Regions from separate parts of the Microtetraspora malaysiensis genome, predicted to be linked through region 1. Evidence: riboswitches for the same ligand, from Rfam matches in the RefSeq annotation. Region 1 holds a riboswitch; the other holds the start of a gene.

Region 1 (14,092 bases):
CTGGAGGTGCACCATGACATCCGCTCCGCTCCAGCCGAACTCCCCCGACGCAGCCGCAGCTCGCGACGCGCTTCATCGGGTTCGCCGCTACCTGCGGCGCCACCCCGACAATCCGGCGCGGATCCGCATCGTGGCGGAGGAGACGCGGGAGGAGCTGGTGATGCCACGTGCCGCCGTCGAACTACTTGCCGCGATACTCGCCCATATGGCGGCCGGTCGCGGCGTGTCCGTGGTGCCGGCACACGCCGAGTTGACGACCCAGGAGGCCGCCGACCTTCTCAACGTGTCACGCCCCTACCTCATCGGCCTCCTCGAAGCAGGAGAGATCGAATATCGCCTGGTGGGCACACACAGAAGAGTCCGCGCCGAGTCACTTCTGGAGTACAGACGGAAGGACGACCAGCGCCGAAGAGCAGCCGCCGACGAACTGTCGGCCATGACACGCGATCTAGGGCTCGACTGACGTGGTCTTCACCGTTGTGTACGACGCATGCGTGCTGTACCCGAGCACACTTCGCGATCTCCTGATCAGGATCGCCCAGGCCGGCATCGTGCAGGCGAAGTGGACTCAGCAGATCCTGGAGCAACAGATCGCCGACTCCTGGAGGAATCCGCCCGGCACCGCCGAGGATGTGCTGGCCAGTCTCGAAAGAAGCGGCCTGGTCCAGTCGGTCGCCGAATTGCGAGCGGTCTGAGGTCTACGAGCCGCTGGAGGCGCGCGGCCTACTCCGAGGTGAGCGGCGGTAGGCAGTTTCGCGAGATGGCGTCCGACCACTAGGCTGACGGGGCACCGAATGAACCCGTGCGGGAGAGCGTCCTGACAAGCCGGTCAGGTCCCCTGAAGGAGCAAGCCCTCCCCGCGAACCTCTCAAGGCAAAGGACCGTGCGGGCCAGGTGACCTCTGGAAAGCAGGCCGTGACCGGCCTCGCCGAAGGTGAAAGTCCGGCAAAAAACGGACGAAGCTCTCAGGCACCGATGACAGAGGGGGAGGATGCTCTCATCCGTCTTCCTGAGGTGCGATCATGTCACGATCTACCCCGTTGCGTGAGGTTCACGAAGGCCTCGGCGCCACGCTCACCGACTTCGCGGGATGGCAGATGCCCCTGCGCTACGGCAGCGAGTCGGCCGAGCACAACGCGGTGCGCACCGCGGCCGGGCTGTTCGACCTGTCCCACATGGGCGAGATCCACGTCACCGGCCCGCAGGCAGGAGAGGCGCTGGACTACGCCCTCGTCGGCCACCTGAGCGTGCTCGAGCCCGGCCGGGCGAGATACACGATGATCGTCACGGAGGACGGCGGCGTGCTGGACGACCTCATCGTCTACCGGCTCGCGCCGGAGGACTTCATGGTCGTCGCCAACGCGTCCAACTACGCCAAGGTCGCACAGGAGCTGACCGAGCGCGCGAAGTCGTACGACGCCCAGGTCGAAGACCGGTCGGACGCGTACGCGCTGGTCGCGATCCAGGGGCCGAACAGCACCGCGATCCTCGGCAAGCTGACCGACGCCGACCTGGTCGGGCTCAAGTACTACGCGGGCCTCCCCGGCACGGTCGCCGGGTTCGAGGTCATGATCGCGCGTACCGGCTACACCGGCGAGGACGGGTTCGAGCTGTTCTCCCGGCCCGAGGACGCCGCCGGGCTGTGGAACGCCCTCACCGAGGCGGGCGCGGAGCTGGGGGTGCGGCCGTGCGGCCTGTCCTCCCGCGACACCCTCCGGCTGGAGGCGGGCATGCCCCTGTACGGCAACGAGCTGACCGCGGAGATGACGCCCTTCGACGCCGGGCTGGGCCGGGTCGTGAAGTTCGACAAGCCGGGCGACTTCGTCGGGAAGGCCGCGCTGTCCGGGCACCCGGCCCCCGAGCGGCGCCTGGTCGGCCTGGTGGCGCGCGGCCGCCGAGTCCCCCGCCACGGATACCCGGTCACGCGGGAGGGCGAGGTCGTCGGCGTGGTGACCAGCGGTGCGCCTTCACAGACTCTTGGCAAGCCCATCGCCATGGCGTACGTCTCGGCCGACGCCCTCGAAAAGGGAAATCTGGCCGTGGACATCCGTGGCAGCCAAGAGCCCGTTGACGTCGTTGATCTGCCTTTCTACAGGAGGAGCAAGTGAGCAGCATCCCCGAAGAGCTGAGCTACACCAAGGAGCACGAGTGGGTGGCCGGCGTTGACGACGGTCTCACCGTGACGGTGGGTGTGACCGCGTTCGCCGCGGAGCAGCTCGGTGACGTGGTCTTCGTGCAGGTGCCCGAGGTGGGCAGCACTGTCGAGGCCGGTGACGCGATCGGCGAGGTGGAGTCCACCAAGTCGGTGAGCGACATCTACGCCCCGGTCGGCGGCGAGATCGTGGAGACCAACCCGGCGGTCGTGGACGACCCCTCGCTGGTCAACTCCGACCCGTACGGCGAGGGCTGGCTGTTCCGCGTACGCATGGAGGGCGAGCCGGAGGACCTGCTCTCGGCCGCCGAGTACACCACCCTCACCTCGGGCGAATCCTGAAATTCCCTGAGATTTCCAGATAAGGGCATGGATCATGGCGATCAGTGTCTTCGATCTGTTCAAGGTGGGCATCGGGCCGTCCAGCTCCCACACGGGCGGCCCGATGGCCGCGGCGCACAAGTTCGCCCGCGGCCTTCACCAGGACGGTCTACTTGAGAAGACCTCGCGCGTCGAGGTCATTCTGTACGGCTCGCTCGGCCTGACCGGCAAGGGACACGGCAGCGACAAGGCGGTGCTGCTCGGCCTGTCCGGGGAGAAGCCCGAACTGGTCGACGTGGACACGGTCGACGCGCGGCTCGCCGCCATGCGGGAGTCGGGCACGGTCACCTTGTACGGCTCCCGCGAGATCCCCTTCGTCGTCGGCGACGACCTCGTCTTCGAACGCAAGATCACGCTGCCCCACCATCCGAACGGGATGCGGTTCACCGCCTTCACCGACTCGGGCGAGATCCTGCGCGAGAAGATCTACTACTCGGTCGGCGGCGGGTTCGTCGTGGACGAGAACGCCACCGGCGCCGACCGCATCAAGCCGGACGACACCGTGCTCCCCCACCCCTTCACCACGGGGGCGGAGCTGCTCGCCCGGTGCTCGGAGACCGGCCTGTCGATCTCCGCGCTCATGTTGGAGAACGAGCAGGCCTTCGGCCGCACGCCCGCGCAGATCCGCGAGGGGCTGCTGCACCTGTGGTCGGTCATGGCCGAGTCGGTACGGCGCGGCACCTCCATGGAGGGCGTCCTCCCGGGCGGGCTCAAGGTCAGGCGGCGGGCGAACCAGTTGTACCGCCGCCTGCAGACCGAGGCCGACCGCGACCCGCTGCGCGCGATGGACTGGGTGACCCTGTTCGCGCTCGCGGTGAACGAGGAGAACGCGGCGGGCGGCCGGATCGTCACCGCCCCGACGAACGGCGCGGCCGGCATCATCCCGGCGGTGCTGTCGTACTACACGCGGTTCGTCGAGGGGGTCGACGACGACGGCGTCGTACGCTTCCTGCTCACCGCGGGGGCGATCGGGGTGCTCTTCAAGGAGAACGCCTCGATCTCCGGCGCCGAGGTCGGCTGCCAGGGTGAGGTCGGGTCGGCCTGCTCGATGGCCGCGGCCGGGCTCACCGAGGCGCTCGGCGGCACCCCTGAGCAGGTCGAGAACGCCGCCGAGATCGGCATCGAGCACAACCTGGGCCTGACCTGCGACCCGATCGGCGGACTGGTTCAGATCCCGTGCATCGAGCGGAACGCGGTGGCGTCGGTCAAGGCGATCGCCGCGTCCCGCATCGCGCTGCGTGGCGACGGCCGCCACTTCGTGTCGCTCGACAAGGCCATCAAGACCATGCGTGACACCGGCAGGGACATGCTCGACAAGTACAAGGAGACCAGCCGGGGAGGCCTCGCCGTCAACGTCATCGAGTGCTGATCAGGCGCCCGGCCACGGCGGTGACCAGGCCGGTGTCGTCCGCGAGGTCGGCGGCGCCGAGGACGAGCAGGAGCGCCCGTACGGCCTCCGCGTCCCGGCGTCCCGACCAGGCCGCGCGCAGCCGGGCGGCCGCGGGGTCGTCCGGCTCGTCGTCGCGGGTGTGCCGGGCCCACGCGGCGAGCGCCGACTCCAGCACCGGGTGTCCCCGCCGTGAGCCCCGCGACTCGCGGGACCGCCGGGAAACCGCCGAGAACGGAGGGAGGCGCGATGGGTGAGCCGCAGCCGCGGGGCGCGATCACGCTCGGAGAGACCATGGCCCTGCTCACCACCGAGCGCACCGGTCCGCTCCGGCACGCGCCGAGCATGGCCGTCGGCGTCGGCGGCGCGGAGAGCAACGTCGCCATCGCGCTGCGGCGGCTCGGCGTCCCCGTCACCTGGATCGGCCGGGTCGGCGCCGACGGTTTCGGCGACCTGGTGCTGCGCGAACTGCGCGCCGAGGGCCTCGACGTACGCGCAATCGTCGACGACGGCGCGCCCACCGGCCTCATGGTGAAGGAACGGCGCACCAACCAGTCGCTTAACGTCTGGTACTACCGGGCGGGCAGCGCCGGATCGCGGCTGAGCCCCGCCGACGTGGCCGAGGACGCCATAGCCGGCGCCGGACTGCTGCACGTCACCGGCATCACTCCGGCGCTCTCCGACTCCGCCGCCGAGGCCGTACGCCACGCGGTCGGCCTGGCCCGCCGCCACGGCGTCACCGTCTCCTTCGACGTCAACTACCGGGGCAGGCTCTGGAGCCGGGCCCACGCGGCCGAACGGCTGTCGGGCATCCTGTCCGACAGCGACGTGGTCTTCGCCGGGATCGAGGAGGCCGAGCTGTTCGTGCCCGCCAAGGACGACCCGCTCGACCTCGCCGCCGCCCTCGCCGACCTCGGGCCGACGCAGGTGGTCGTCAAGCTGGGCGCCAAGGGGTGCGCCGCGCTGGTGGACGGCCGTCCGCTGGTCCGCCCCGCCGTACCCGTGGAGGTGCTCGACCCGGTGGGCGCGGGCGACGCCTTCGTCGGCGGATACCTCGCCGAACTGCTCGCCGGCGCGCCGCCCGAGACCCGCCTGGACACCGCCGTCACCGCCGGGGCGTTCGCCTGCACGGTCTCCGGCGACTGGGAGGGCCTGCCCACCCGCGCCGAACTCGGGCTCCTCACCCGCCAGGAGGGCGTCACCCGCTGAGCCTGCTCATTGTCACGCCTCCGGCATGACAGCGCTCGGCGCCCCAAGGCAACGCCTTTCCTCACAGGATCATGCTTTATCCTGGCGGTTCCTGATTTGTCGGTCGGTTAAGCAACCGCAAGGGGGAAGGTGGCCTCGTTCCTGCGGTCGCACCTGGCGTTCGCCGCCCTGCTCGTGCTCGGCGTGGCGTTGCGGGCGCTGGCCGTGCTCGGCTACCGCCCGGCGCTGTGGTTCTGGGCCGACTCGTTCGCGTACCTGAGCTCGGGCCTCGATCTGCGCCCGCTGGCGTCCCGCCCGTCCGGCTACTCGCTGTTCCTGTGGCTGCTCAGCCCGCTGCGCGACATCCAGGCCGTCGTGATCGTCCAGCATCTGCTCGGGATCGGCATCGCCGTCCTCGTCTACGTCATGCTGCGCCGCCGTACGGCACTGCGGGGATGGATCGCGGCGCTGGTCGCCGCGCCGATCCTCCTGGATGCCCACCAGATCCAGCTCGAACACCTGATGATGGCCGACCTGCTGTTCACCTTCCTGGCCGTGGCCGGGGTGGCGATCCTGGTGTGGCGGCCGAAACCGTCCGTCACGGCCGCAACCGCGGCGCTGTTGCTGCTGGCGCTGGCGACCGTCACCCGGACCATCGGGCTCCCGCTGATCGTCATCGCCGCCGTCTGGCTGCTGCTGACCCGGGCGGGCGCGCGAGCGCTGGTCTCGGGCGTCGCGGCGGCGGCGGTCGTCCTCGGCGGCTACGCCGTCTGGTTCCACAGCGCACACGGCTCGTACGGCATGGGCGGCAGCAGCACGTGGCTGTGGTCGCGCACCATGACGTTCGCCGACTGCACCAAGATGGACCCCGCTCCGCGCCTCACCCCGCTCTGCCCCACCGAGCCGAGACTGGCCGCGCCCGCCTACATCTGGGACGCCACCTCCCCGCTCCAGCGCGTCGGGGCGAAACGGGAGGAGCTGGCCGGCGAGTTCGCGTCGCTGGCGATCCGCAGCCAGCCGCTCGACTTCCTGCGCACCGGGTTGAGCGACGCTCTCTGGGCCTTCGAGTGGGAGCGCCGGGTCTACCCCTCCCCCGGGCCGCAGAGCGCGTACGTCTTCCCTGATTCGGCGAAGCCGTTCCCCGACAAGATCGCGTCCGCGGGGCGCACCGCGACGCAGCTCACCACCGCCTACCAGGGCTCCTCGGGCGAGAGCCGGGTGGTGGAGCCGTGGGCGGGGTGGCTGCGCGCCTACCAGGAGCAGGGCTACCTGCGCGGGCCGTTCCTCGCGGTCATCCTGCTGATCGGGCTGGGCGGCCTGTTCGTGCGGCGGTGGGCCGTGATCCCGCCGCTGGCCGCCGCCGCGGCCCTGCTCTTCGCCCCGCCGATGATCGCGGCCTTCGACCACCGCTACATCGTGCCGGTGGTGCCGCTCGCCTGCCTCGCGGCCGGGCTGGCGCTGGGCGCCCGCCGGTCAGCGGCGCCGGATGTGCAGCCTGACCAGCGTCGGAAGGTCTCCGCGGCCGACCAGGCCGCGCACTCGTGACACCGCCTCGGCGTTCAGCCGGCCGATCACCTCGGCCGGGTCCGCCTCGGGCAGGAGGTCGATGCTGATCCGCATCCTGCTGTCGCCGACCAGCCGCACGTACAGCTTGCCGATGCCCTGAACGCCCTTGAGCGCCACGCCGAGCATGGCGATCCCCGAGCCGGTACGCGTGCCGATCCGCCCCCAGCCGAGGGCGACGAGCAGCCAGCGCGTCGCGACGATGCCGATCACCAGGGGCACGAGAACGCCGAAGGGCCGCGCCCAGGCGTTCTCGGTGAAGAAGCTCAGGTCGAGCACCGGGTCCCCGGGCCGCTCGCCCGCGGCGAGCAGCACGGCGACGCCGCCCACCAGCAGGGCCAGGCCGACCACGAGGATGCCGACGCGGTTTCCCAGGTACGCGCGCATCGTCACACCCTCGCCCGGCGCAGCCGTACGACGACGTCCTGACGGCCCTGGACGCCGAGGCCGGCGAGCCGGTCCCCAACGGCGGTGCCGACGGCGCGGAGCAACTCGCCCGTGCCCTGCGTGCGGGTGACGACGGTCACCTCGATGCGCCGCGGGTGGATGCGGACGCGGGCCGCCTCGACCCCCTCGACCCCCCGCGCCGCGCTCACCAGCGTACGGCGCAGGCCACTGCGGGTGAGGCCGATCACGAGATGCGGGTCGGTGGTCTCCACGGCGACGAGCCGGGGACGCCCGGGGGTCAGCGCGAGGGCGACCAGCAGCGCTCCGAGGACGACCATCGCGCTCGCCACGCTCCGGACGACCGGGTCACCGAGCGTGATCGAGAGCAGGCGGCCCAGCCGGGGCCCCGCGGGGGCGCCGAAGAGGCTCCCGATGATCACCGCGAGCGCGGTCCACGCCGCCGTGGCGATCACGACGGCGACCAGGACGCCCGCGGGAGCGCGCCCGGGCCGCAGCGCGCGGACGGCGTTGCGCCGCAGCGTGCGCTGTTCCGTTCGCCCCGACGCTGACGGGGAGGCCGCGAGGATGTCCTCGACGATGCTCATCGGGCCGATCACCACTTCCCGTGTACAGGCATGCTCACGTGCATATGCGTACACCGCAAAAGATCGGCGGGGGTGGTGCACCACTCCATCGACCGGATCTTGAAGGTCCGCCGCCGCAAAATTTGCCCCGCGATTAATGTGAACCCGACTCATATATTCCGGAAGAGCGGTACTAAGCTGCCGACATGGACGACCGACAGCGCTTGGACTGGGCCACCGCTCACCTGGAGGCGCCGTTCGCGGTGCTCGACCTCGACGCGCTGCGGTTGAACGCGGAGAGCATGGCCCGCCGGGCGGCCGGCAAGCCGATCAGGGTGGCCAGTAAGTCGATCCGCTGCCGCCCGATCCTTGAACGCGTCCTCGCGATGGAGGGATTCGCCGGGATTATGGCGTTTACCCTCCCCGAGGCGCTCTGGCTGGTCTCCACGGGGATGCGCGATGTGCTCGTGGCCTACCCGACCACTGACCGCCACGCCATCCGCGCCCTGGGCGCCGACCCGGTCGCGGCCCGGGAGATCACGCTGATGGTCGACTCTCCCGAGCACCTGGACCTGCTCCAGGGCCAGCCCCACGAGATCCGGGTATGTCTGGACATCGACGCGGCATTCGTCGCGTTCGCCGGCAAGCTGCGGGCGGGGGCGCTGCGCTCCCCGCTGCGCGAGCCCGCGCAGGCCGCGGAGATCGCCGCCGAGATCGCCCGGCGCCCCGGCCTCCGCCTCACCGGACTCATGGCGTACGAGGCGCAGATCGCCGGCGTCGGCGACAAGATCCCCGGCCCGTACGGCACGGTCGTCCGCTGGATGCAGGCGCGCTCACGCCGCGAGCTGATCGTCCGCAGGGGCCGGATCGTGCAGGCCGTACGACGGGTCGCCGACCTGGAGTTCGTGAACGGCGGCGGCACCGGCAGCATCGAGACGACCGTGCGCGAGAAGGCGATCACCGAGGTGGCCGCCGGGTCCGGCTTCTTCCACCCGCGGCTGTTCGACTTCTACCGCAACTTCGACGGGCACCCGGCGGCGCTGTTCGCGTTGCCCGTGGTGCGCAAGCCCGCGCCCGGCATCGCGACGGTGCTCGGCGGCGGCTACCACGCCTCGGGGTCCCCCGGGCCGACGCGGCTGCCGCAGCCGTACCTGCCGGCCGGGCTGCGGTACGACGCCAACGAGGGCGCGGGCGAGGTGCAGACGCCGCTGCTCGGCGACGCCGCCTCCGACCTGCGGGTCGGCGACCGGGTGTGGTTCCGCCACGCCAAGGCGGGCGAGCTGTGCGAGCGGTTCGCCAGCCTGCACCTGATCGAGGGCGACCGGGTGGTGGAGGAGGTCCCCACCTATCGGGGCGAGGGCAAGACCTTCCTCTGACCATGCGAGGACCCCTGATCGGGAGTCTCCGATCAGGGGCCCTGGTGCGTTCTGGCGCTCTGCCGGCTCGCCGGCGTGCGGTCAGCTCCGCGTGCGGTCAGCTCCGCCTGCGACGGCGGAGCAAGAGGACGGCGGCACCCACGACAAGGGCCGCGCCCACCACCATCAGGACAGGGCTGATGTCCCTGGGCGGGTATTCCTCCCAGACACCGGCCTGCCCCTCCTCGCCCGGCCTGACCTGCCGATGCTGACCCCCGACCAGGCGCTCCGCGTTCGCCTTGACCTTCGCCACGCTCCGCTCGGCGACGCGCTTCGGGCTCACCCGGTCAGCTATGGCGTCGACCGTACGAGCCAGCTCCACTCGCGTACGCTCGATCTCCCGCTCAAGCGCATCGGGATCGGTGTCCGCCATGGCGACCCCCTCCTGTGGTACTAAATGTCCGATCAGTCTGCCAGTTCACGTGGCCGCGTCGTACGGCGGCCGACCCGGTAGCTTTATAAGCGCCTACCCGCATCCTCGCGGGTCACCCGCGTTGCGCGCGAACCATGGGCTTTTCCGTCCAATAGCAGGAGGACTTGATGAGCAGGCTCGAGCCGGGCGACGCCGCACCGGACTTCACCCTTACCGACGCCGACGGAAACGACGTCTCGCTCGAGTCGTTCCGCGGCAGGAAGGTCGTCCTCTACTTCTACCCGGCCGCGATGACGCCCGGCTGCACCAAGCAGGCGTGCGACTTCCGCGACAACCTGAGCGCGCTGACCGGCCACGGCTTCGCCGTCCTCGGTGTGTCGAAGGACACCCCGGCCAAGCTCCAGCGGTTCCGCGAGCACGACGCGCTGACCTTCCCGCTGCTCTCCGACCCCGGCCTGGACGTCCACAAGGCGTACAGCGCGTACGGCGAGAAGCAGAACTACGGCAAGACGATCATGGGGGTCATCCGGTCCACGTTCGTCATCGACGCCGACGGCAAGATCGAGAAGGCGCTCTACAACGTGAAGGCCACCGGTCACGTCGCCCGCCTGCTCAAGGAGCTCGGCGTCTCCTGACCGCGTAAGGAGGCGTGTCGCGGTCGCCGGGCCGCCCGAAACGGCGGCCGCGCGGCGAGCGGGCCGGACCGGGGCGGCCACCGGCCCCCGCCGACGACAGCGCGGCGGTGTGGGCGCGGCGACGCGGTGTGGGCGGCGCACACGTCGCGATCCCATATTCCGGCGGCGGCCGAACGGGGGACACACCACATATCACGGAACGGCGGTCGTCTATACCGTCACGGGCAGATGTCGGGCCTGTGAACGAGGAGCCGCTCGTGATCCCACTCCCCGACGGCGGAGCGCCGCTGTCCTCCCCCCAGAAACACTCGCCGAGCCGCCCCGCGACCCGCCCGCCGGGACACCCCGGCCGGCGGGTGTCCGCCTCCCTGCCCGTCGTCGCCGCCCTCACGGCGCTCGGGCTGATCGCCGTCCTGCTCGCCGGGGCGCGTCCCGCCCGGGCCGCCGGACTGGAGAAGGTCACCGGGTTCGGATCCAACCCCGGCGCCCTCAACATGTGGGTCTACCGCCCCGACGGGCTGCCCGACGGCGCGCCCGCCGTGGTGGCCCTGCACGGCTGCACCCAGACCGCCAATGACTACTTCACCAACTCGGGGTGGCGGAAGTTCGCCGACCTGCACCGCTTCGCGCTGATCCTCCCCGAGCGGATCGACGCCACCGCCTTCCCCTCCAACTGCTTTCTCTGGTACCAGGAGGCCCACATCAAGCGGGGCCAGGGGGAGGCGCTGTCCGTCGCGCAGATGGTCGGCCACGCCACAAGCGCCTATCGTCTCGACCCCGCGCGCATCTCCATCACCGGCCTGTCGGCGGGCGGCGCGATGGCCGCGGTCATGCTCGCCACCTACCCCGACCTGTTCCGGGCCGGCTCCGTCGTGGCCGGCCTGCCGTACCGATGCTCTCCGCCGGCCTCGTCGAGCACCTGCATGACCGGGGCGGTCGCCAAGACCCCGGCCCAGTGGGGCGACCTCGTCCGGGCCGCCTATCCGGGGTACGCGGGACCGCGCCCCAGGGTCGCCGTCTGGCACGGGCAGGCCGACTACGTCGTCAACAAGGCCAACGGCGTGGAGCTGCGCGACCAGTTCACCAACGTGGCCGGGGTCGGCCAGACGCCGACGTCCACCGAGAGCCTGCCCGCCGGCACCACCCTGGAGCGGTACGGCGACGACGCGGTCCGGTTCTACCAGGTCGCCGGGATGGGGCACGGAACTCCGGTGGATCCCGGCGGCGCGGCCGACCAGTGCGGCACGGCGGGGGCCTACTTCCTCGACACCATCTGCTCCGCCTATTACGACACCCGGTTCTTCGGCCTCGACGGCTCCCCCACCCCCAGCCCGTCGGCCAGCCCCACACCGAGCCCGACGCCCACGCCCACGCCCAGCACGTCGCCGTCACCGTCACCGACGCCGACCCCGAGCGCGGTCTGCGTGACCGCCAGCAACTACGCCCACACGGTCGCGGGCCGCGCCTACCAGTCGGGCGGATACACCTACGCCAACGGATCCGATGACGCCATGGGCCTGTGGAACGTCTTCGTCACCCACACGCTCCGGCAGACCGGACCGGGCTACTGGGAGCTCGCCGACGGCCAGTGCTGAACCCCCCGGCGGCCGCCCGCCTGTAGCACCACCCGCCACGTGGCGGACCGACACATCGCGCCCACACCACGTATGGACCGGACACGCCGGCCCGCCGACTCCCCCATCGGCGGGCCGGCCCGCGCGCACGAGAACCGGTGGAGCGAACTCGGAAGCATCCGGCGGGGGCGCGAGATGGCTGGGCCTAACACCACATCCCCGCCCGTTGTGGGGACAGGGCACATGGAACCGCGATCACGCTTTGCCTAGCCTTTCCGCCAATCCGGTCAGGTTCTCCGCCTGCGCTTTCCCGATCTCCCCCCATGCCTGCAGAAAAGAGTTGACCATGGGTCGTAAGAGTCACCCGGTCCGGCTTCCCGCGGCGCTGACCACCGCGGCGGTCCTGCTCCTCGCCGCGGCGTGCGGCAGCCCCGGCACCGCCGGCTCGGGAACCGGCGGCGGCACGGAACCGATCAAGGTCGGTCTCGTCTACTCCAAGTCCGGACCGCTCGCCTCGTACGGCAAGCAGTACGTCGAGGGCTTCCAGGCCGGGCTCGACTACGCCACGAACGGAAGCAAGAAGATCGGCGACCGGACCGTCGAGGTCACCGAGGTGGACGACGCCGGAGACCCGGCCAAGGCGGTGTCCGCGGCGAAGGACCTGATCGGCAAGGGATACAAGATCCTCGCCGGCTCCACCTCCTCCGGCGTCGCGACCCAGGTCGCGCCGATCGCCGAACAGAACAAGGTGCTCTTCGTCTCCGGCCCCGCCGCCACCGACGCGGTCACCGGCGCCGGCACGTACACGTTCAGGTCCGGCCGCCAGACCGCGCAGGACATCAACACCGCCGCCGCCTTCATCGGGGACGTCCAGGGCAAGAAGGTCGTCGTCTTCGCCCAGGACAGCGCGTTCGGCCAGGCCAACGTGGCCGGCGTGCAGGCCGTGCTCGGCGCCAAGGGCGCGAAGGTCGAGCCGCTGCTCGTCCCGGCGAGCGCGACGGACTTCACGCCGTTCGCCACCCAGGCCAAGGAGGCCAAGGCCGACCTGCTGTTCGTCGCCTGGGCGGGCACCACCGCGCAGGCGATGTGGACCGCCCTCGGCCAGCAGGGCGTCTTCGACGCGACGATCGTCGTGACGGGCCTCGACATCACCGCCACCTGGCCCGCGTACGGACCGGTCGCCGACAAGGTCAACTTCCTCTCGCACTACTTCGCCGACGCGGCGGGCACCGACGTCGAGAAGGCCATGACGGAGCGCGTCACCAAGGCCGGCGGCACCGTCGACCTGTTCACCGGCGACGGCTTCACCGCCGCCCAGATGATCGTGCACGCCGCCGAGAAGGGCAACGACCCCGACGCGATGGTCAAGAGCCTCGCCGGATGGAGCTTCGACGGCGTCAAGGGCGCGATGACCGTACGCGCCGAGGACCACGCCCTCCTCCAGCCGATGTTCCAGGCCAAGCTGACCGGCGGCGCGACCCCCACCGCCGAGGTCGTCAAGAAGCTCGACGCCGACGCCGTCGCGCCCGCGGCGGCCGCGCAGAAGTGACCAGCACCGTCGCCGCCCCCGCCCGGCCGGTCCTGCGCGTACGCGGGCTGAGCTGGGCGGTGGGCGGGGCCCATATCGTCTCCGACGTCGGCTTCGACGTGGCCGAGGGCGAGTTCGTCGCCGTCATCGGCCCGAACGGCGCCGGCAAGACCTCGCTGTTCAACCTGATCTCCGGACTGACCCGGTCGACCGGCGGCACGATCGAGCTGGACGGCCGCGACATCACCCACGCGCCGCCGCACCGCCGCGCCCGCCAGGGGCTCGGCCGCACCTTCCAGTCCTCCAGCGTCTTCCCCGCCCTCACCGTCGCCGAGAACGTACGGCTGGCCGCCGCGGCGCACCGCGGCACCTGCCTGCGGATCTGGCGGCGGGCCGAGTCGGACCGCGCGGCGTGGCTCGCCACCGCCGAGGCTCTCGAACGCGTGGGGCTCGCCCACCGGGCCCGCGAGACCGCCGGAGCGCTGTCCCACGGCGACAAGCGCAAGCTGGAGATCGCCATCCTGCTGGCCACCGACCCCCGCCTCATCCTGCTGGACGAGCCGATGGCCGGGGTCGGCGTGGCGGACGTGCCCGCGCTCACCGAGGTGATCCGGTCCGTCCACCGCGAACAGGGCCGCACCGTGCTGATGGTGGAGCACCACATGGACGTCCTGCTCGGCCTCGCCGACCGGGTCGCCGTCATGCACCACGGCAGCCTGCTCGCCCTCGACGCGCCGGACGCCGTCATGGCCGACCCGGTCGTGCAGGAGGCCTACCTCGGGGAGGCGCTGTGACACCGCTGCTGGAGATCACCGACCTGCACGTGCGGATCGGCAGCTCGCACATCCTCCAGGGCATCGGCTTCGCCGTACCGGCCACCGGCGTCACCGCCGTGCTCGGACGCAACGGCGCGGGCAAGACCACC
Region 2 (14,092 bases), 2.9 Mb from region 1:
TCGCCGTGGCGTGGGGCGAGGACCAGATCGTCGAGGGGATCGAGCTCCAGGGCCACAGGTTCGGTGTCGGCGTCCAGTGGCACCCCGAGCGCGACGCGGACAACCGGCTCATCGAGGCGCTGGTCGACGCCGCCCGCCCCTGACCCGATCGTCCGGGACGGCCCCGCCCGCCCTCCGGAGCGCGACAGGAAGCGGGTGAACCCGGAACCGCGACGTCGGCGAGGCAGGCACCTTACGGGACCGGACGAGGAGGCGGCGTCCGCCTTCGGGATGAGCCCGGCGCGGGCCCACAGGAGGAGTCCCACCGCGGAAGGGACCGGCCGGAACCCCGTTAGGCGGAGCCGGCGGTCAGGGGGCGGCACACGGACACGGCCGGCCGCAGAGGCACTGTTACTGTGCGGCCATGGCGTTGCATCCTCAGGCCGCTGCTTATCTGAAGCTCTTTCCCGCCGACCTCAACGTCGATCTGGCCGCCCTGACGCTGCCGGAGATCGTCCGGATGCGTGGCGTCGACGGCATGGCCGAGCAGCGCGGCCGGCCCGCCGACCTGCCCGGCGTCCGCGACCACGAGGTGGACGGGGTGCGGGTGCGCGTCTACCGGCCGGAGCCGGGTGACCGCCCCCTTCCCGTGGTGGTCTACTTCCACGGCGGAGGCTGGGTTTTCGGCAGCGTGAACCGCAACGACGCGCTCGGCCGCGACCTGGCGCGGCGCTGCGGCGCCGTCGTCGCGTCGGTGGACTACCGGCTGGCGCCGGAGCATCCCTTCCCGGCGGCGGCCGACGACGCCTTCACGGTCGTACAGGACGTCTTCGCCCGTCCCGAGTTCTACACCGGCGACGCGAGCCGGGTGGCGGTGATCGGCGACAGCGCGGGAGGCAACCTCGCGGCGGTCGCCGCCTGGCGGGCGCGCGACGCCGGACTCGCCCTGTCCCACCAGGTGCTGCTCTACCCGATCACCGACGTGGCGATGGACACGCCCAGCTACCGGGCGTGTGCCTCCGGATTCGGGCTGGACGCGGTCGAGATGGCCTGGTTCGTCGAGCAGTACGCCCGGGACGCTGACCCGCTCGACCCGCGGCTCGCGCCGCTGCGGCTGGCGGACAAGTCGGGGCTGGCCCCGGCCACCGTGATCACCGCGGAATACGATCCGCTCCGCGACGAGGGCGCCGCCTACGCCCGGGAGCTGTCCGCCGCGGGCGTGCCCGTCGAGTACCGCTGCTTTCCCGGGATGCTGCACGGTTTCTTCGGGGTCCCCGGCTTCTTCGACGACGCCGAGGACGCGCGCGACTACGTCGCCGCCCGGCTCAAGGAGGCGTTCGCCTGACTCCGGCTGCCGGGGGGAGCCCAACCGGTCGGCCGTACGGCTCACCGAGGGGCGGCCGCCGGGGGGACAGGGGCGCGAGACCGCCCCGCCGGGCCGCGGCGCGGACGGCGCGGGACGCCCCCGGTCACCCCTGGTCTCGGGCCGAGGACACCCGCGGCCGCCGGGCGTGGAAGACGAACGCGGGCGGCAGATTGCGCCACACCGTTCGCCCGGGGACGACCTCCTCGAACGTCCGGGCCAGGCTGCGCCGGAACCGCACCGCCGGGCCGAGCATCCGGGCGTGCACGTACGAGAAGGTGGTGAACGCGCCGTGCGGGCCGAGCGAGTCCACGACGGCACGCAGCAGCACGGCCTGCTTCGACGGTGAGAAGGCGGCCCAGGGCAGCCCGCTCACGATCACGTCGGCCTTCGTCAGGCCGCGGTCGGCGAGGAGGCTCGGCAGCCCGGCGGCGTCCTCCACCAGCACCTCCAGGCCGGGGTGCCTGGCCCGCAGATGGTCCGCCAGACGCGGGTTGATCTCTAACGCGATGTGCCGGCCGCGGCCGCCCAGCCGCCGCTGGATCTCGGCCGTGAAGGGGCCGGTGCCCGGTCCGAGTTCGACCACCACAGGATCTCCGCGTTCGGGGACCGGGACCGCCACCGCGGACGAGAGCCGCCGCGAGCTGGGCGCTATCGCGCCGACCACGGTCGGGGACCTGAAGAACTCGCCCAGGAAGAGCGTCGATTCGTTCGCCATGTCCACCGACACTAAGGCGGCGGGGGCTATTTGATCATCCGCCGCCCAGCCCATTTGAGCGGCCACTTGGAGGAGGGCGGCCGTCCTACCTGAGGATGACGGCCCGCGGGCGCCGCCTCGATACGGTTCACCCATGCGATGGCGCGGCGGCTACCTTCTGGACCTCTCCCTCGCCGTCTCCGGAGTCGTGCTCAACGTGCTCGTGGCCACATCCTCCTTGGGTGGCCCGTCCGCGCCGCCGTGGGTGGTGGTGCTTCTCGCGCTGCTCGGCGGGCTCCCGCTGGCGTTGCTGCGCAGGTGGCCGGGCGCCGCGGCGCTCTGCCTCATCGTCCTGCTCGCTGTCTACGACCAGATCGAGGCCTCGACCGTCGACGCCGTGCAGATCCTGCTCCCGGTCGCCGTGGGCGTGCTCGCCCGGCTGCGCGAGTGGCGGTGGACGGTTCCCGTGGCCGTCCTGGCCGCTTTCGCCACCGGGCTGAACCTCGCCGACCCCGGCCTCGCCTTCACCCGCGGCGCGTGGTTCTACACCGTCGGCATCGTCGCCGTCCCCGTGCTCATCGGCCGCTACCTGCGCGGTACGGCGCTGCGCCGTCCCGACGAGGACCACGCCCCGCTGCTCGATCTGCTGATGGCGGGCGGCGGCCTCGCCCTCGCCGTCCTGGGGAGCTGGCCGAACTGGTCCAGCGGCACGCTCCCCGCCTGGGCGGTCGGCCTCATGGTGGTGCTGTCGGGCCTGGCCCTCGGCGTGGTCCGCCGCCTCCCCGGAGCGGTGCTGCTGCTGGAGAGCGTCCTGGTGATCGTCTCCGACCAGTACGTCGGAGAGGTCGGCACCACCCTGCAGATCCTGCTGTTCGTCGCCCTCGGCGTGTTCGCGACCCGGGCGAGATGGGCGTGGGTGCTCGCCGGATACCTGCTCACCTGCGCGGCGTCCGTGATCACGGTCGTCGACGACAGTACGGAGATCACGGCCTGGCGGGCGATCGCCCTCATCGTGATGGTGGCCGCGCCGGTCGCCATCGGCCGCTACATCAGGGGCCGGCAGGCCGCCGCGCGCCAGGCAGCCGAGCTCGCCGCCGCGCGGAACCGGGCGGACCGGCTGGCCGAACGGGAGCGGATCGCCCGGGACGTCCACGACATCGTGGCCCACCACGTCGGCGCGATGGTGCTCCGCGCCGGCGCCGCGCTGTACGCGGGGGCGGACGGCCCGGCGGAGGAGGCGCTCACCGACATCCGCGCCACCGGGCACCGGGTGCTCGAGGACCTGCGCGGTCTGCTCGACGTGCTCAGGGACCCCGGCAAGGACGACATCCCCTCCGCCGACCCCGAGGACGTCGTACGGGACGCGGTGGCGCGGATGACGGCGGCCGGGCTGCGGGTCGAGCTCGACATCGCGCCAGAGGCGGAGGGGGCGCCGCTCGTCGTCCGCGCCTCCGCCGCGCGGATCGTCCAGGAGGGGCTGACGAACGTGCTCAAGCACGCGGGACCGGGCACGGAGGCCCGCGTCAGGGTGGGGATCACGGGACACGAGCTGGCGGTGGAGATCAGGAACGGCCCCGGCGCCGCCGCCTCCCGGGAGCTGCCGTCGACCGGGCAGGGCATCAACGGCATGCGGGAGCGGGCCGGCGCGCTCGGCGGGCGCCTGACGGCGGGCCCGGCCGAGGACGGCGGCTGGCGGCTGGCCGCCGCGCTCCCCGTGCGTACGGGAACGGCGAGGAGCCGCGAGTGACCACGCGCGCGACGGTGGAGGATACGGCCGTGACGGGAGAGACGACCATGACGAGGGCGGGGAGGGGACGCCGGTGATCCGGGTTCTGGTGGCCGACGATCAGGCCCTGGTACGCGCCGGGGTCCGGATGATGCTGGAGGCCGCGGGAGACACGGAGATCTGCGGCGAGGCCGCGGACGGGGCGCAGGCCGTGCATCTGGCCGAGCGGCTCCTGCCGGACGTGATCCTCATGGACCTTCGGATGCCGCGCGTGGACGGCCTGGAGGCGACCCGGCGGATTCTCGCCGCCCGGCCGTCGGCCCGGATCGTCGTGCTCACCACGTTCGCCGAGGACGACAACGTCTACGGCGCGCTGAGAGCCGGGGCGCTCGGCTTCCTCGTGAAGGACGACGCCCCCGAGCGGATCGTCGACGCCGTACGGCGCGCCGCGCACGGGGAGCCACTGCTGGCCCCGTCCGTGCTGCGCCGGGTGGTGGAGCGCGCGCTCGCCGCCGAGCGGGAGGCGGTGTCCCTCCCGCGCGGGCTGACCGAACGGGAGGTGCAGGTCCTCACCCTCGTGGGCATGGGCCTGTCCAACGCCGAGATCGGCGAGCGGCTGCGGGTGGGGGTGACGACGGTCAAGAGCCACGTCGCCGCCGTCATGGAGAAGCTGGAGCTGCGCAACCGCACCCAGGCCGCCGTGGTGGCGCACCGGCTCGGACTGGTGGACGCCGGTTTCCGCCCCGTACCGCCCTCGCCGGCCGGCCCCGGGAAGGACGCCTGAGAGAACGGCCGACCGGCCGGCGGAGCCGCCGAACGCGGCGCGCACCGCCCGCCGGGCGGCGTCCGGCCGCGATGTAAGGTCTGACCGTGGAGTCTGCCGAGGATCGGATCTTTACCCTGCCCAACCTGCTGAGCTTCCTGAGGTTGCTCGGCGTTCCCGTGTTCCTGTGGCTCGTGCTGGGGCCACAGGCGGACGCCTGGGCCATCCTCCTGCTCATCGCGGCGGGGATCAGCGACTGGCTCGACGGGAAGCTCGCCCGGGCGTGGAACCAGACGAGCAAGCTCGGCCGGCTGATCGATCCCCTCGCGGACCGGCTCTACATCCTCGCCACCCTCGCCGGGCTGGTCCTGCGCGAGGTGATCCCGTGGTGGCTGGCGGCCCTGGTCATCGGACGAGACGTTTTCCTGCTCTTCACCGTGCCTATCCTGCGCCGCCACGGCTACGGCCCGGCCCTGCCCGTACATTTCCTCGGTAAGGCCGCGACCGCCTGCCTCATGTACGCCTTTCCCCTGCTGTTCCTCGCGTCCCATGAGGGGTGGTACGCGGAGATCACGGGCATCTTCGGCTGGGCGTTCGTCCTGTGGGGGACTGGTCTGTACTGGTGGGCCGGGGTGTTGTATGTGGTACAGGTCCGCCAGCTGACAAGGGGGTGAGCCCGTGAAGGCCGTCGTCATGGCGGGCGGGGAGGGAACGCGGCTCCGGCCGATGACCGCCAATCAACCCAAACCCCTGCTCCCCATCATCAACCGGCCCATCATGGAGCACGTACTCCGGCTGCTGAAGAAACACGGCTTCATCGACACCGTGGTGACCGTGCAGTTCCTGGCCGCGCTCATCCGCAACTACTTCGGCGACGGCGACGAGCTCGGCATGCGCCTCCACTACGCCACCGAGGAGATCCCGCTCGGCACCGCGGGCAGCGTGAAGAACGCCGCCGACCGGCTCCGCGACGAGCGCTTCCTCGTCATCTCCGGCGACGCCCTGACCGACATCGACCTGACCGACATGCTCAGGTTCCACGAGGAGAACGGCGCACTCGTCACCATCGGCCTCAAGCGGGTGCCGAACCCCCTGGAGTTCGGCATCATCATCGTGGACGAGCACGGCCGGATCCAGCGGTTCCTGGAGAAGCCCACCTGGGGCCAGGTGTTCTCCGACACGGTCAACACCGGCATCTACATCATGGAGCCCGAGGTCCTCGACGAGGTCCCGGCCGGGCGGTCGGTCGACTGGTCCTCCGACGTCTTCCCCCGGCTGCTCGAACGCGGCCTCCCGCTCTTCGGGTACGTGGCCGAGGGCTACTGGGAGGACGTCGGCACGCACGAGAGCTACCTCAAGGCCCAGGCCGACGTCCTCGAGGGCAAGGTCAGGGTCGACTTCGACGCCTTCGAGCTCGCGCCGGGCGTCTGGACGGCCGAGGGCGCCTCGGTCGATCCCGACGCGGTGCTCAAGGGCCCGCTCTACATCGGCGACTACGCCAAGGTGGAGGCCGGCGCGGAGCTGCGGGAGTACACCGTGCTCGGCAGCAACGCGGTGGTCAAGGAGGGGGCGTTCCTCCACCGGGCGGTCGTCCACGACAACGTCTACGTCGGCCCGGCCGCCCACCTGCGCGGATGCGTGATCGGCAAGAACACCGACGTGATGACCGGCGCGAGGATCGAGGAGAACGCGGTCGTCGGCGACGAGTGCGTGATCGAGTCCGAGGCGTACGTCTCCTCCGGGGTGAAGATCTACCCGTTCAAGACCGTCGAGGCCGGCGCCGTCGTCAACACCAGCGTGATCTGGGAGTCGCGCGGCCAGCGCAGCCTGTTCGGCCCGCGCGGCGTCTCCGGCCTGGTCAACGTCGAGATCACCCCCGAGCTGTGCGTACGGCTCGCCAGCGCGTACGCCACGATGGTCAGCAAGGGCGACACCGTCGTCACCTCACGCGACGCCTCCCGCGCGGCCCGCGCCTTCAAGCGGGCGGTCATCGGCGCGCTGAACTCGAGCGCCATCAACGTGGTCGACCTGGAGGCGTGCGCGCTGCCCGTCGCCCGCTTCCACACCTCCCGGGAGAGCGTCAAGGGCGGCATCGCGCTGCGCACGAGCGCGGGCGACCCGCAGAGCGTCGACATCGTCTTCATGGACGACACCGGCGCCGACCTCTCGCAGGGCGCCCAGCGCAAGCTGGAGCGCATCTTCTCCCGGCAGGAGTACCGCCGGGCCTTCCCCGGCGAGATCGCCGAGCTGACCTTCCCGGCCCGCGCGGTGGACACCTACACCCGCGAGCTGCTGCGCTGCGTCGACGTGAACGGCGTCAAGGACGCCGAGATGAAGGTGGTCGTGGACTGCGCCGGGGGCACGTCGTCCCTGGTCCTGCCCAGCCTGCTGGGCCGGGTCGGGGTGGACGTCCTCACCGTGAACAACCGCCTCGACGACGCCTCGCCGACCGAGACCTTCGCCGAGCGGCGCCGCGACCTGCAGCGCCTGGCCGAGCTGGTCGCCTCCTCGCGGGCCGCCTTCGGCGTACGGTTCGACCCGGTGGGGGAGCGGATCTCCCTGGTCGACGAGATGGGCCAGCTCATCAGCGAGGAGCGGGCGCTGCTCGTGGTGCTCGACCTGGTGGCGGCCGAGCGCAGGGGCGGCCGGGTCGCCCTGCCGGTCACGACCACCAGGGTGGCGGAGATGGTCTGCCGGTTCCACGGGGTGCAGGTGGAGTGGACGCCCACCAGCCTGGACGCGCTGACCACGGCGGCGACGCACACCGACATGATCTTCGCGGGGGACGGGCGCGGCGGGTTCATCGTCCCCGAGTTCGGCCCGACCCTGGACGGGCTGGCGGTGTTCCTGAAGCTGCTCGGGCTGGTCGCGCGCACCCGCCTGTCGCTCAGCCAGATCGACGCCCGCATCCCGGAGGCGAAACTGCTGCGGCGGACCATCCCCACGCCGTGGGCGCACAAGGGCACGGTCATGCGGTCGGTGGTTGAGGCCGCCGAGGGGCTGCACGTCGACACCACCGACGGCGTGCGGGTCGTGGGCGAGGACGGGAGCTGGGCCCTGGTCCTGCCCGACCCCTCGCAGGCGGTCACCCACCTGTGGGCCGAGGGCGGCGACGTGGACACCGCGCAGGCCCTACTGGAACGATGGGCCCGCGTCGTGGAACACGCGGCCGGAGCACAGTAACAATCTCCCCGATCATGCACAAATCTTGGGAGCTGTGACGTTCGGGAACACGGGAAACGGTGTGGCGGGATGGACCTTGAGCGGTGCGGGGCTGTAGCGTTGGTCAGTCCGTGTCGAGCACGCTTTCTTGACCTTTGTGCGTGATCAGCGTAAGTTGCGGCATTCGCCGTCTGAGCAAGTCATAAGAGAGGCCGAGCCGTTCGATGCCCAGCGTCTACTGCACGCAGTGCGGTCATGCCAACCCCGAGGATGCCCGTTTCTGCTCCAGATGCGGTTCCCCGCTGAGCGCTCCGGCGCCGGCCGCTTTCGACACCACCTCGACGATCTCGCTGGAGGCGGTGGACTACGAGTCGGGGCAGACCCTGCTGCCCGACAGGGCGGCCATCGAGCAGCTCCCGCCGGGCACCGCGCTCCTGGTCGTCATGCGAGGCCCCAACGCGGGAAGCCGCTTTCTGCTGGACAGCGATCTCACCACGGCGGGTCGCCACCCGGAGAGCGACATTTTCCTGGACGATGTGACGGTGTCCAGAAGGCACGTGGAGTTCTACCGGCGCGGCGGCCAGTTCACCGTCCGTGACGTCGGCAGCCTCAACGGGACGTACGTCAACCGTGAGCGCATAGAGGAGTTCCCCCTGACGGGGGGCGACGAGGTGCAGATCGGCAAGTTCCGGTTGGTGTTCTTCATGCGCGGCCTTGGGGGCCAGTGATCTCTGAGGGAGGGGCGGGTAAGTCATGAGCGCGCAGGCGGTACGGGCGTTCATGAGCATCGGGGAGGTGCTCGCGCTGCTGCAGGGCGAGTTCCCCGACGTGACGATCTCCAAGATTCGTTTCCTGGAGGGCGAGGGGCTCATCGAGCCGCAGCGAAGTCCCTCGGGGTACCGCAAGTTCACCCACGCGGATGTCGAGCGGCTCCGCTACATCCTCACCGCGCAGCGTGACCACTACCTCCCGCTCCGCGTGATCAAGGAAAACCTCGACGAGCAGGCTGCCCGCCCGCGGGCGCTGCCGCAGGAGACCCCGCCGGCACGGCTCAGCCGCGAGGAGCTGCTCCGGGCCGCCGAGATCGACGAGGACACCCTCGCCGAGCTGGAGAGCTTCGGCCTGGTGGCCTCCGTGGCCCGCTGGTACGACGCGGACGCCCTGGAGATCGCCCGCAACGTGGGATCGCTGGCCAGGTTCGGCCTGCACGCCCGCCACCTGCGCATGGTCCGGGCCGCGGCCGAGCGTGAGGCGAGCCTGGTCGAGCAGGTCGTGGCCCCGCTGCTGCGCCGCCGCGCACCGGGCGCGATCGGACAGGCCGAGGAGACCGGACGGGAAATATCCGGACTTCTCCTCGAATTGCACACTGTGTTGCTTCGTGGCAGTGTTCGCCGCGTTCTGGGGCAGTGACCGGGCCGACCCGCAGCGGGTGTTACGTTGAAGGCCTGGTGATATGCCGCGCCACTTTGAGACGGAGTCGCCCGTGTTGCAGATGGAGGTCGTGGGGGTTCGCGTTGAGATGCCCACCAACCAGCCGATCGTCCTCCTGAAGGAGACGAACGGCGATCGGTACCTGCCGATCTGGATCGGCATGACCGAGGCGACGGCCATCGCGCTCGCCCAGGCGGAGGAGCCGCCACCGCGCCCGCTCACTCATGATCTGTTCCGTGACGTGCTGGAGGCGCTGGGGGTGCGCCTGCAAACGGTCAACATCGTCGCGCTACGCGACCAGATCTTCTTCGCCGATCTGGTGTTCTCGAACGGGGTGGAGGTGAGCGCCCGGCCCTCGGACTCGATCGCGCTCGCGCTCCGCACCGGAGCGACGATCTACGCCAGTGAGGAGGTCCTCAGGGAGGCCGGCGTGAGCATGCCGGACGACCAGGAGGACGAGGTGGAGAAGTTCCGGGAGTTCCTCGACAACATCACGCCCGAGGACTTCGGACGTGCCGGGTAGGGGTTGATTTCGGGAATTTAACGCTTCACGACGCGCCGTGCGGGGTCGTTGACTGAGAATGTCCCCGGTCCTACGGTGCAAGGGAATCCACGGTTGTAATTCATGAACCCCCAGATCAGACCGTGGGATGAGAGAAAGCCGGAGGTCCGCAGTGGCGGTCAGCAGCGGCGAGGGTAAAGCGGCCGACCAGCATGATCCGGCCCGTCAGTCAGCGCGAGAGCGCGCCGGTGAGCAGGGACTGCTGTTCGACGAGCGCCCGATGAGACTGCCCGACGACATCGGGTACCGCGGTCCCACCGCCTGCGCGGCGGCCGGCATCACCTACCGCCAGCTCGACTACTGGGCCCGGACGGAGCTGGTCCTGCCGACCATAAGAGCCGCGCACGGATCCGGCTCGCAGCGCCTGTACAGCTTTCGCGACATCCTCGTGCTCAAGGTCGTCAAACGCCTCCTGGACACCGGCGTCTCGCTCCAGCAGATCCGGACCGCCGTCCAGCATCTCCGGGACAGGGGAGTCAACGACCTCGCCCAGATCACTTTGATGAGCGACGGCGTCAGCGTGTACGAGTGCACGTCGCCCGACGAGGTCATCGACCTGCTCCAGGGCGGTCAGGGAGTGTTCGGCATCGCTCTCGGGCGCGTCTGGCGGGAAGTCGAGGGATCGCTGGCCGAGCTGCCGGGCGAGCGGGCCGAGTCCGGCTCGGGTTCGGAGGCCGACCATCCGGCCGACGAGCTGGCCCAGCGCAGGAAGTCCCGTAAGACCGGCTGAGAGCCGCGAGCGAGAGCCCCGCGCCGCCCCCGAAGCCGGATATGACCAGCGAAAACGGCTGTGACCGGTGATATGGCGGCGGATCGGGTGAAAATCCACGAGACCGGGTGAATGCCCCGCCTCGGGGTAAGCGGTAGAGTGACGAAAGCCGACGACCCCGTGCGGGAGAGACCTCTTTAGTAGAGGCGCCGAAGGAGCAACCCTCCCCGGAATCTCTCAGGCATCCCGTACCGCGCGGGAGAGGCAACTCTGGAAAGCAGCACGTCCACCAGGCGTGCTCACCGACGGTGCAAGCCCTCCGGGGTGAAGCTCTCAGGTCGTTGTCCCGCCGCCGGTCGGCTGGTCGCGATGACAGAGGGGGAGACCGGGCGCACGCGTGCGCCCCCGAGGTCTCGACCCGCCGCAGGAGGCTTGCACATGACCGACCGGTCACCACTTCGCGATCTTTCCGGCCCGCCCTTCGCGGCCCGTCACATCGGTCCCTCGGACGCCGAGCAGGCGCGCATGCTGGAGGCCGTCGGATACGCCTCCGTGGCCGACCTGGTGGCCGTCGCCGTACCCGAGGCGATCCGGACCACGACGCCGCTCGCGCTGCCCGAGGCGGCGAGCGAGACGCGCGCACTGGCCGAGCTGCGGGCGATCGCGGGCCGCAACCGCGTCCGCACCTCGATGATCGGCCTCGGCTACCACGACACGATCACGCCGGGCGTCATCCTGCGCAACGTGCTGGAGAACCCGGGCTGGTACACCGCGTACACGCCGTACCAGCCGGAGATCTCGCAGGGCCGGCTGGAGGCGCTGCTCAACTTCCAGACCGCGATCACCGACCTGACCGGCCTCGACGTGGCCGGGGCCTCGCTCCTGGACGAGGGCACGGCCGCCGCCGAGGCGATGACCCTGGCCCGCCGGGCCAGCAAGGTCAAGAGTGACGTCTTCGTCGTCGACACCGACGCGCTGCCGCAGACCAAGGCGGTCCTCGCGACCCGGGCCGAGCCGCTCGGCATCACCCTCGTCGAGGCGGACCTCGCCGACCCCGGCGTCGCGCTGCCCGAGTGCTTCGGCGTGCTGGTGCAGTACCCCGGGGCGAGCGGGCGGGTGGCGAGCTTCCGCGCGCTCGCCGAGCGGGCGCACACGGCGGGCGCGCAGGTGGTCGCCGCCGCCGACCTGCTCGCGCTGACGCTGCTGGCGTCGCCCGGCGAGCTGGGCGCGGACATCGCCGTCGGCTCCTCCCAGCGGTTCGGCGTCCCCCTCGGCTTCGGCGGCCCGCACGCCGCCTACATGGCCGTACGCGAGGGCCTCCAGCGGCAGATGCCCGGACGCCTGGTCGGCGTCTCCGTCGACGCGGACGGGCGGCCCGCCTACCGGCTCGCGCTGCAGACCCGCGAGCAGCACATCCGCAGGGAGAAGGCGACCAGCAACATCTGCACCGCGCAGGTCCTGCTCGCCGTCATGGCCTCCCTGTACGCCGTCTACCACGGTCCGGACGGCCTGCGACGGATCGCCCAGCGCGTCCACCGCCACGCGGCCGTGCTCGCCGCCGGGCTGCGTCAGGGCGGCGTCGAGGTCGCGCACGAGGAGTTCTTCGACACCGTCGTGGCCCGCGTCCCCGGGCGCGCCGCCCAGGTCGTGGCCGCCGCCGAGGCGGCGGGCGTCAACGTCCGGCCCGTGGACGCCGACCACGTCGCGGTCGCCTGCGACGAGAAGACCGCGGCCGAGCACCTGGAGATCGTGTGGGCCGCCTTCGGCGTGCCCGGCTCCGCCGACGGCGCCGTGATCGACGACCTGGACCGGGTGACCCCGGACGCGCTGCCGGCCGACCTTGCCCGGACCAGTGACTTCCTGACCCACCCGGTGTTCCACTCGTACCGGTCCGAGACGGCGATGCTGCGTTACCTGCGCCGGCTCCAGGACAAGGACGTCGCCCTCGACCGCTCGATGATCCCGCTCGGCTCCTGCACGATGAAGCTGAACGCGACCACCGAGATGGAGCCGATCACCTGGCCGGAGTTCGCCGGCATCCACCCCTTCGTCCCGGCCGAGCAGGCGGCGGGCTACGTCGAGCTGATCGAGACCCTCGAGGGCTGGCTCGCCGAGGTCACCGGCTACGACGCGGTGTCGATCCAGCCGAACGCGGGCTCCCAGGGCGAGTTCGCCGGGCTGCTCGCCATCCGCGCCTACCACCACGGGCGCGGCGAGGGCGGCCGGGACATCTGCCTGATCCCGTCGTCCGCGCACGGCACCAACGCGGCCAGCGCGGTCATGGCCGGGATGCGGGTCGTCGTCGTCGCCTGCGACGACAACGGCAACGTCGACCTCACCGACCTGGCCGCCAAGATCGACAAGCACCGCGACGCGCTCGCCGCGATCATGGTGACGTACCCGTCCACCCACGGGGTGTACGAGGAGACGATCGTCGAGATCTGCGCGCGGGTCCACGAGGCCGGGGGACAGGTCTACGTCGACGGCGCCAACCTCAACGCCCTCGTCGGCCTGGCCAGGCTCGGCGAGTTCGGCGCGGACGTCAGCCACCTCAACCTGCACAAGACGTTCTGCATCCCGCACGGCGGCGGCGGGCCGGGTGTCGGGCCGGTGGCGGTCAAGGCCCACCTCGCCCCCTACCTCCCCGGCCGGGGCTCGGGCGACGTCTCCGCCGCGCCGTACGGCTCCGCGGGCATCCTGCCGATCTCCTGGGCGTACATCAGGATGATGGGCGGCGAGGGGCTGCGCCAGGCGACCGAGCAGGCGATCCTCTCGGCGAACTACCTGGCCCGGCGGCTCGCCCCGCACTACCCGGTGCTGTACACCGGGCGGGACGGCCTCGTCGCGCACGAGTGCATCGTCGACCTGCGGCAGATCACCAAGGAGACCGGCGTCACCGTGGACGACGTCGCCAAGCGGCTGATCGACTACGGGTTCCACGCGCCGACGATGTCGTTCCCGGTCGCGGGCACGCTGATGATCGAGCCCACCGAGAGCGAGGACCTGGCCGAGCTGGACCGCTTCGTCGAGGCCATGGTCGCCATCCGCGGCGAGATCGCCCGCGTCGCGTCCGGGGAGTACGACCCGACGGACAACCCGCTGCGGAACGCGCCGCACACGGCCGCCTGCCTGGTCGCCGACGAGTGGCCGCACCCCTACTCGCGCACGGTCGCGGCCTACCCCGTGTCCGCGCTGCGGGAGAACAAGTACTGGTCGCCGGTCCGCCGCATCGACCAGGCGTACGGGGACCGCAACCTCGTCTGCTCCTGCCCTCCCCTGGAGGCGTACGAGGACTGAGCGGAGTGAGCGCGGGGAGGACCGCGGGCCCGGAACGGAAGCGGGCCGTCATCATGCGGATGTCCTCCCCGCGCGGGCCCGCCGGTCGTTAGGATCTTGCCGATCCCCGATTTTGGAGGGCCCGGCATGACGGCCATCGACCCCGGACGGCAGATCGACCGCGCACGCGGGCTGGCCGAGGCGGGCGATCTCGACGCCGCCGCCGCGATCTTCGCGGAGGTCGCGGCCGACGGAGACGCGCCCGACCGGCAGGAGGGCGCGGCGGGGCTCTCCGACGTCGCCGAGCGGATGGCCGAGCGGCTGCTGGAGGACGGCGAGCCGGGGCAGGCCGCCGACCTCCTGCTGCGCGCCCTGTCCGTGCCCGGCGTCGCCGAGCCCGCCCGGTTGCGGATCCTGCTCGGCC

The links. Region 1 has a riboswitch for glycine ahead of gcvT (glycine cleavage system aminomethyltransferase GcvT). Riboswitches for the same ligand answer to the same signal wherever they lie in the genome.
Region 2: another riboswitch for glycine. It lies ahead of gcvP (aminomethyl-transferring glycine dehydrogenase); the one in region 1 lies ahead of gcvT (glycine cleavage system aminomethyltransferase GcvT).

What each region holds. Positions count from the first base shown of each region.
Region 1 is NZ_CP191998.1:7,849,782-7,863,873, forward strand. It holds gene ACQP1V_RS36750 (helix-turn-helix domain-containing protein) at 14-463, shown strand; gene ACQP1V_RS36755 (hypothetical protein) at 465-695, shown strand; glycine riboswitch at 796-894, shown strand; glycine riboswitch at 895-992, shown strand; gene gcvT (glycine cleavage system aminomethyltransferase GcvT) at 1,023-2,108, shown strand; gene gcvH (glycine cleavage system protein GcvH) at 2,105-2,494, shown strand; gene ACQP1V_RS36770 (L-serine ammonia-lyase) at 2,529-3,902, shown strand; gene ACQP1V_RS36775 (hypothetical protein) at 3,889-4,098, opposite strand; gene ACQP1V_RS36780 (sugar kinase) at 4,170-5,129, shown strand; gene ACQP1V_RS36785 (hypothetical protein) at 5,259-6,653, shown strand; gene ACQP1V_RS36790 (hypothetical protein) at 6,582-7,058, opposite strand; gene ACQP1V_RS36795 (DUF6286 domain-containing protein) at 7,061-7,663, opposite strand; gene ACQP1V_RS36800 (amino acid deaminase/aldolase) at 7,849-9,018, shown strand; gene ACQP1V_RS36805 (DUF3618 domain-containing protein) at 9,116-9,430, opposite strand; gene bcp (thioredoxin-dependent thiol peroxidase) at 9,598-10,065, shown strand; gene ACQP1V_RS36815 (extracellular catalytic domain type 1 short-chain-length polyhydroxyalkanoate depolymerase) at 10,323-11,660, shown strand; gene ACQP1V_RS36820 (substrate-binding domain-containing protein) at 11,986-13,188, shown strand; gene ACQP1V_RS36825 (ABC transporter ATP-binding protein) at 13,185-13,961, shown strand; gene ACQP1V_RS36830 (ABC transporter ATP-binding protein) at 13,958-14,092, shown strand, end outside.
Region 2 is NZ_CP191998.1:4,935,825-4,949,916, reverse strand. It holds gene ACQP1V_RS23510 (gamma-glutamyl-gamma-aminobutyrate hydrolase family protein) at 1-143, shown strand, start outside; gene ACQP1V_RS23505 (alpha/beta hydrolase) at 404-1,324, shown strand; gene ACQP1V_RS23500 (class I SAM-dependent methyltransferase) at 1,449-2,060, opposite strand; gene ACQP1V_RS23495 (histidine kinase) at 2,194-3,786, shown strand; gene ACQP1V_RS23490 (response regulator) at 3,860-4,549, shown strand; gene ACQP1V_RS23485 (CDP-alcohol phosphatidyltransferase family protein) at 4,636-5,202, shown strand; gene ACQP1V_RS23480 (sugar phosphate nucleotidyltransferase) at 5,207-7,711, shown strand; gene ACQP1V_RS23475 (FHA domain-containing protein) at 7,915-8,418, shown strand; gene ftsR (transcriptional regulator FtsR) at 8,444-9,100, shown strand; gene ACQP1V_RS23465 (bifunctional nuclease family protein) at 9,174-9,644, shown strand; gene ACQP1V_RS23460 (MerR family transcriptional regulator) at 9,796-10,413, shown strand; glycine riboswitch at 10,566-10,656, shown strand; glycine riboswitch at 10,657-10,778, shown strand; gene gcvP (aminomethyl-transferring glycine dehydrogenase) at 10,831-13,689, shown strand; gene ACQP1V_RS23450 (hypothetical protein) at 13,816-14,092, shown strand, end outside.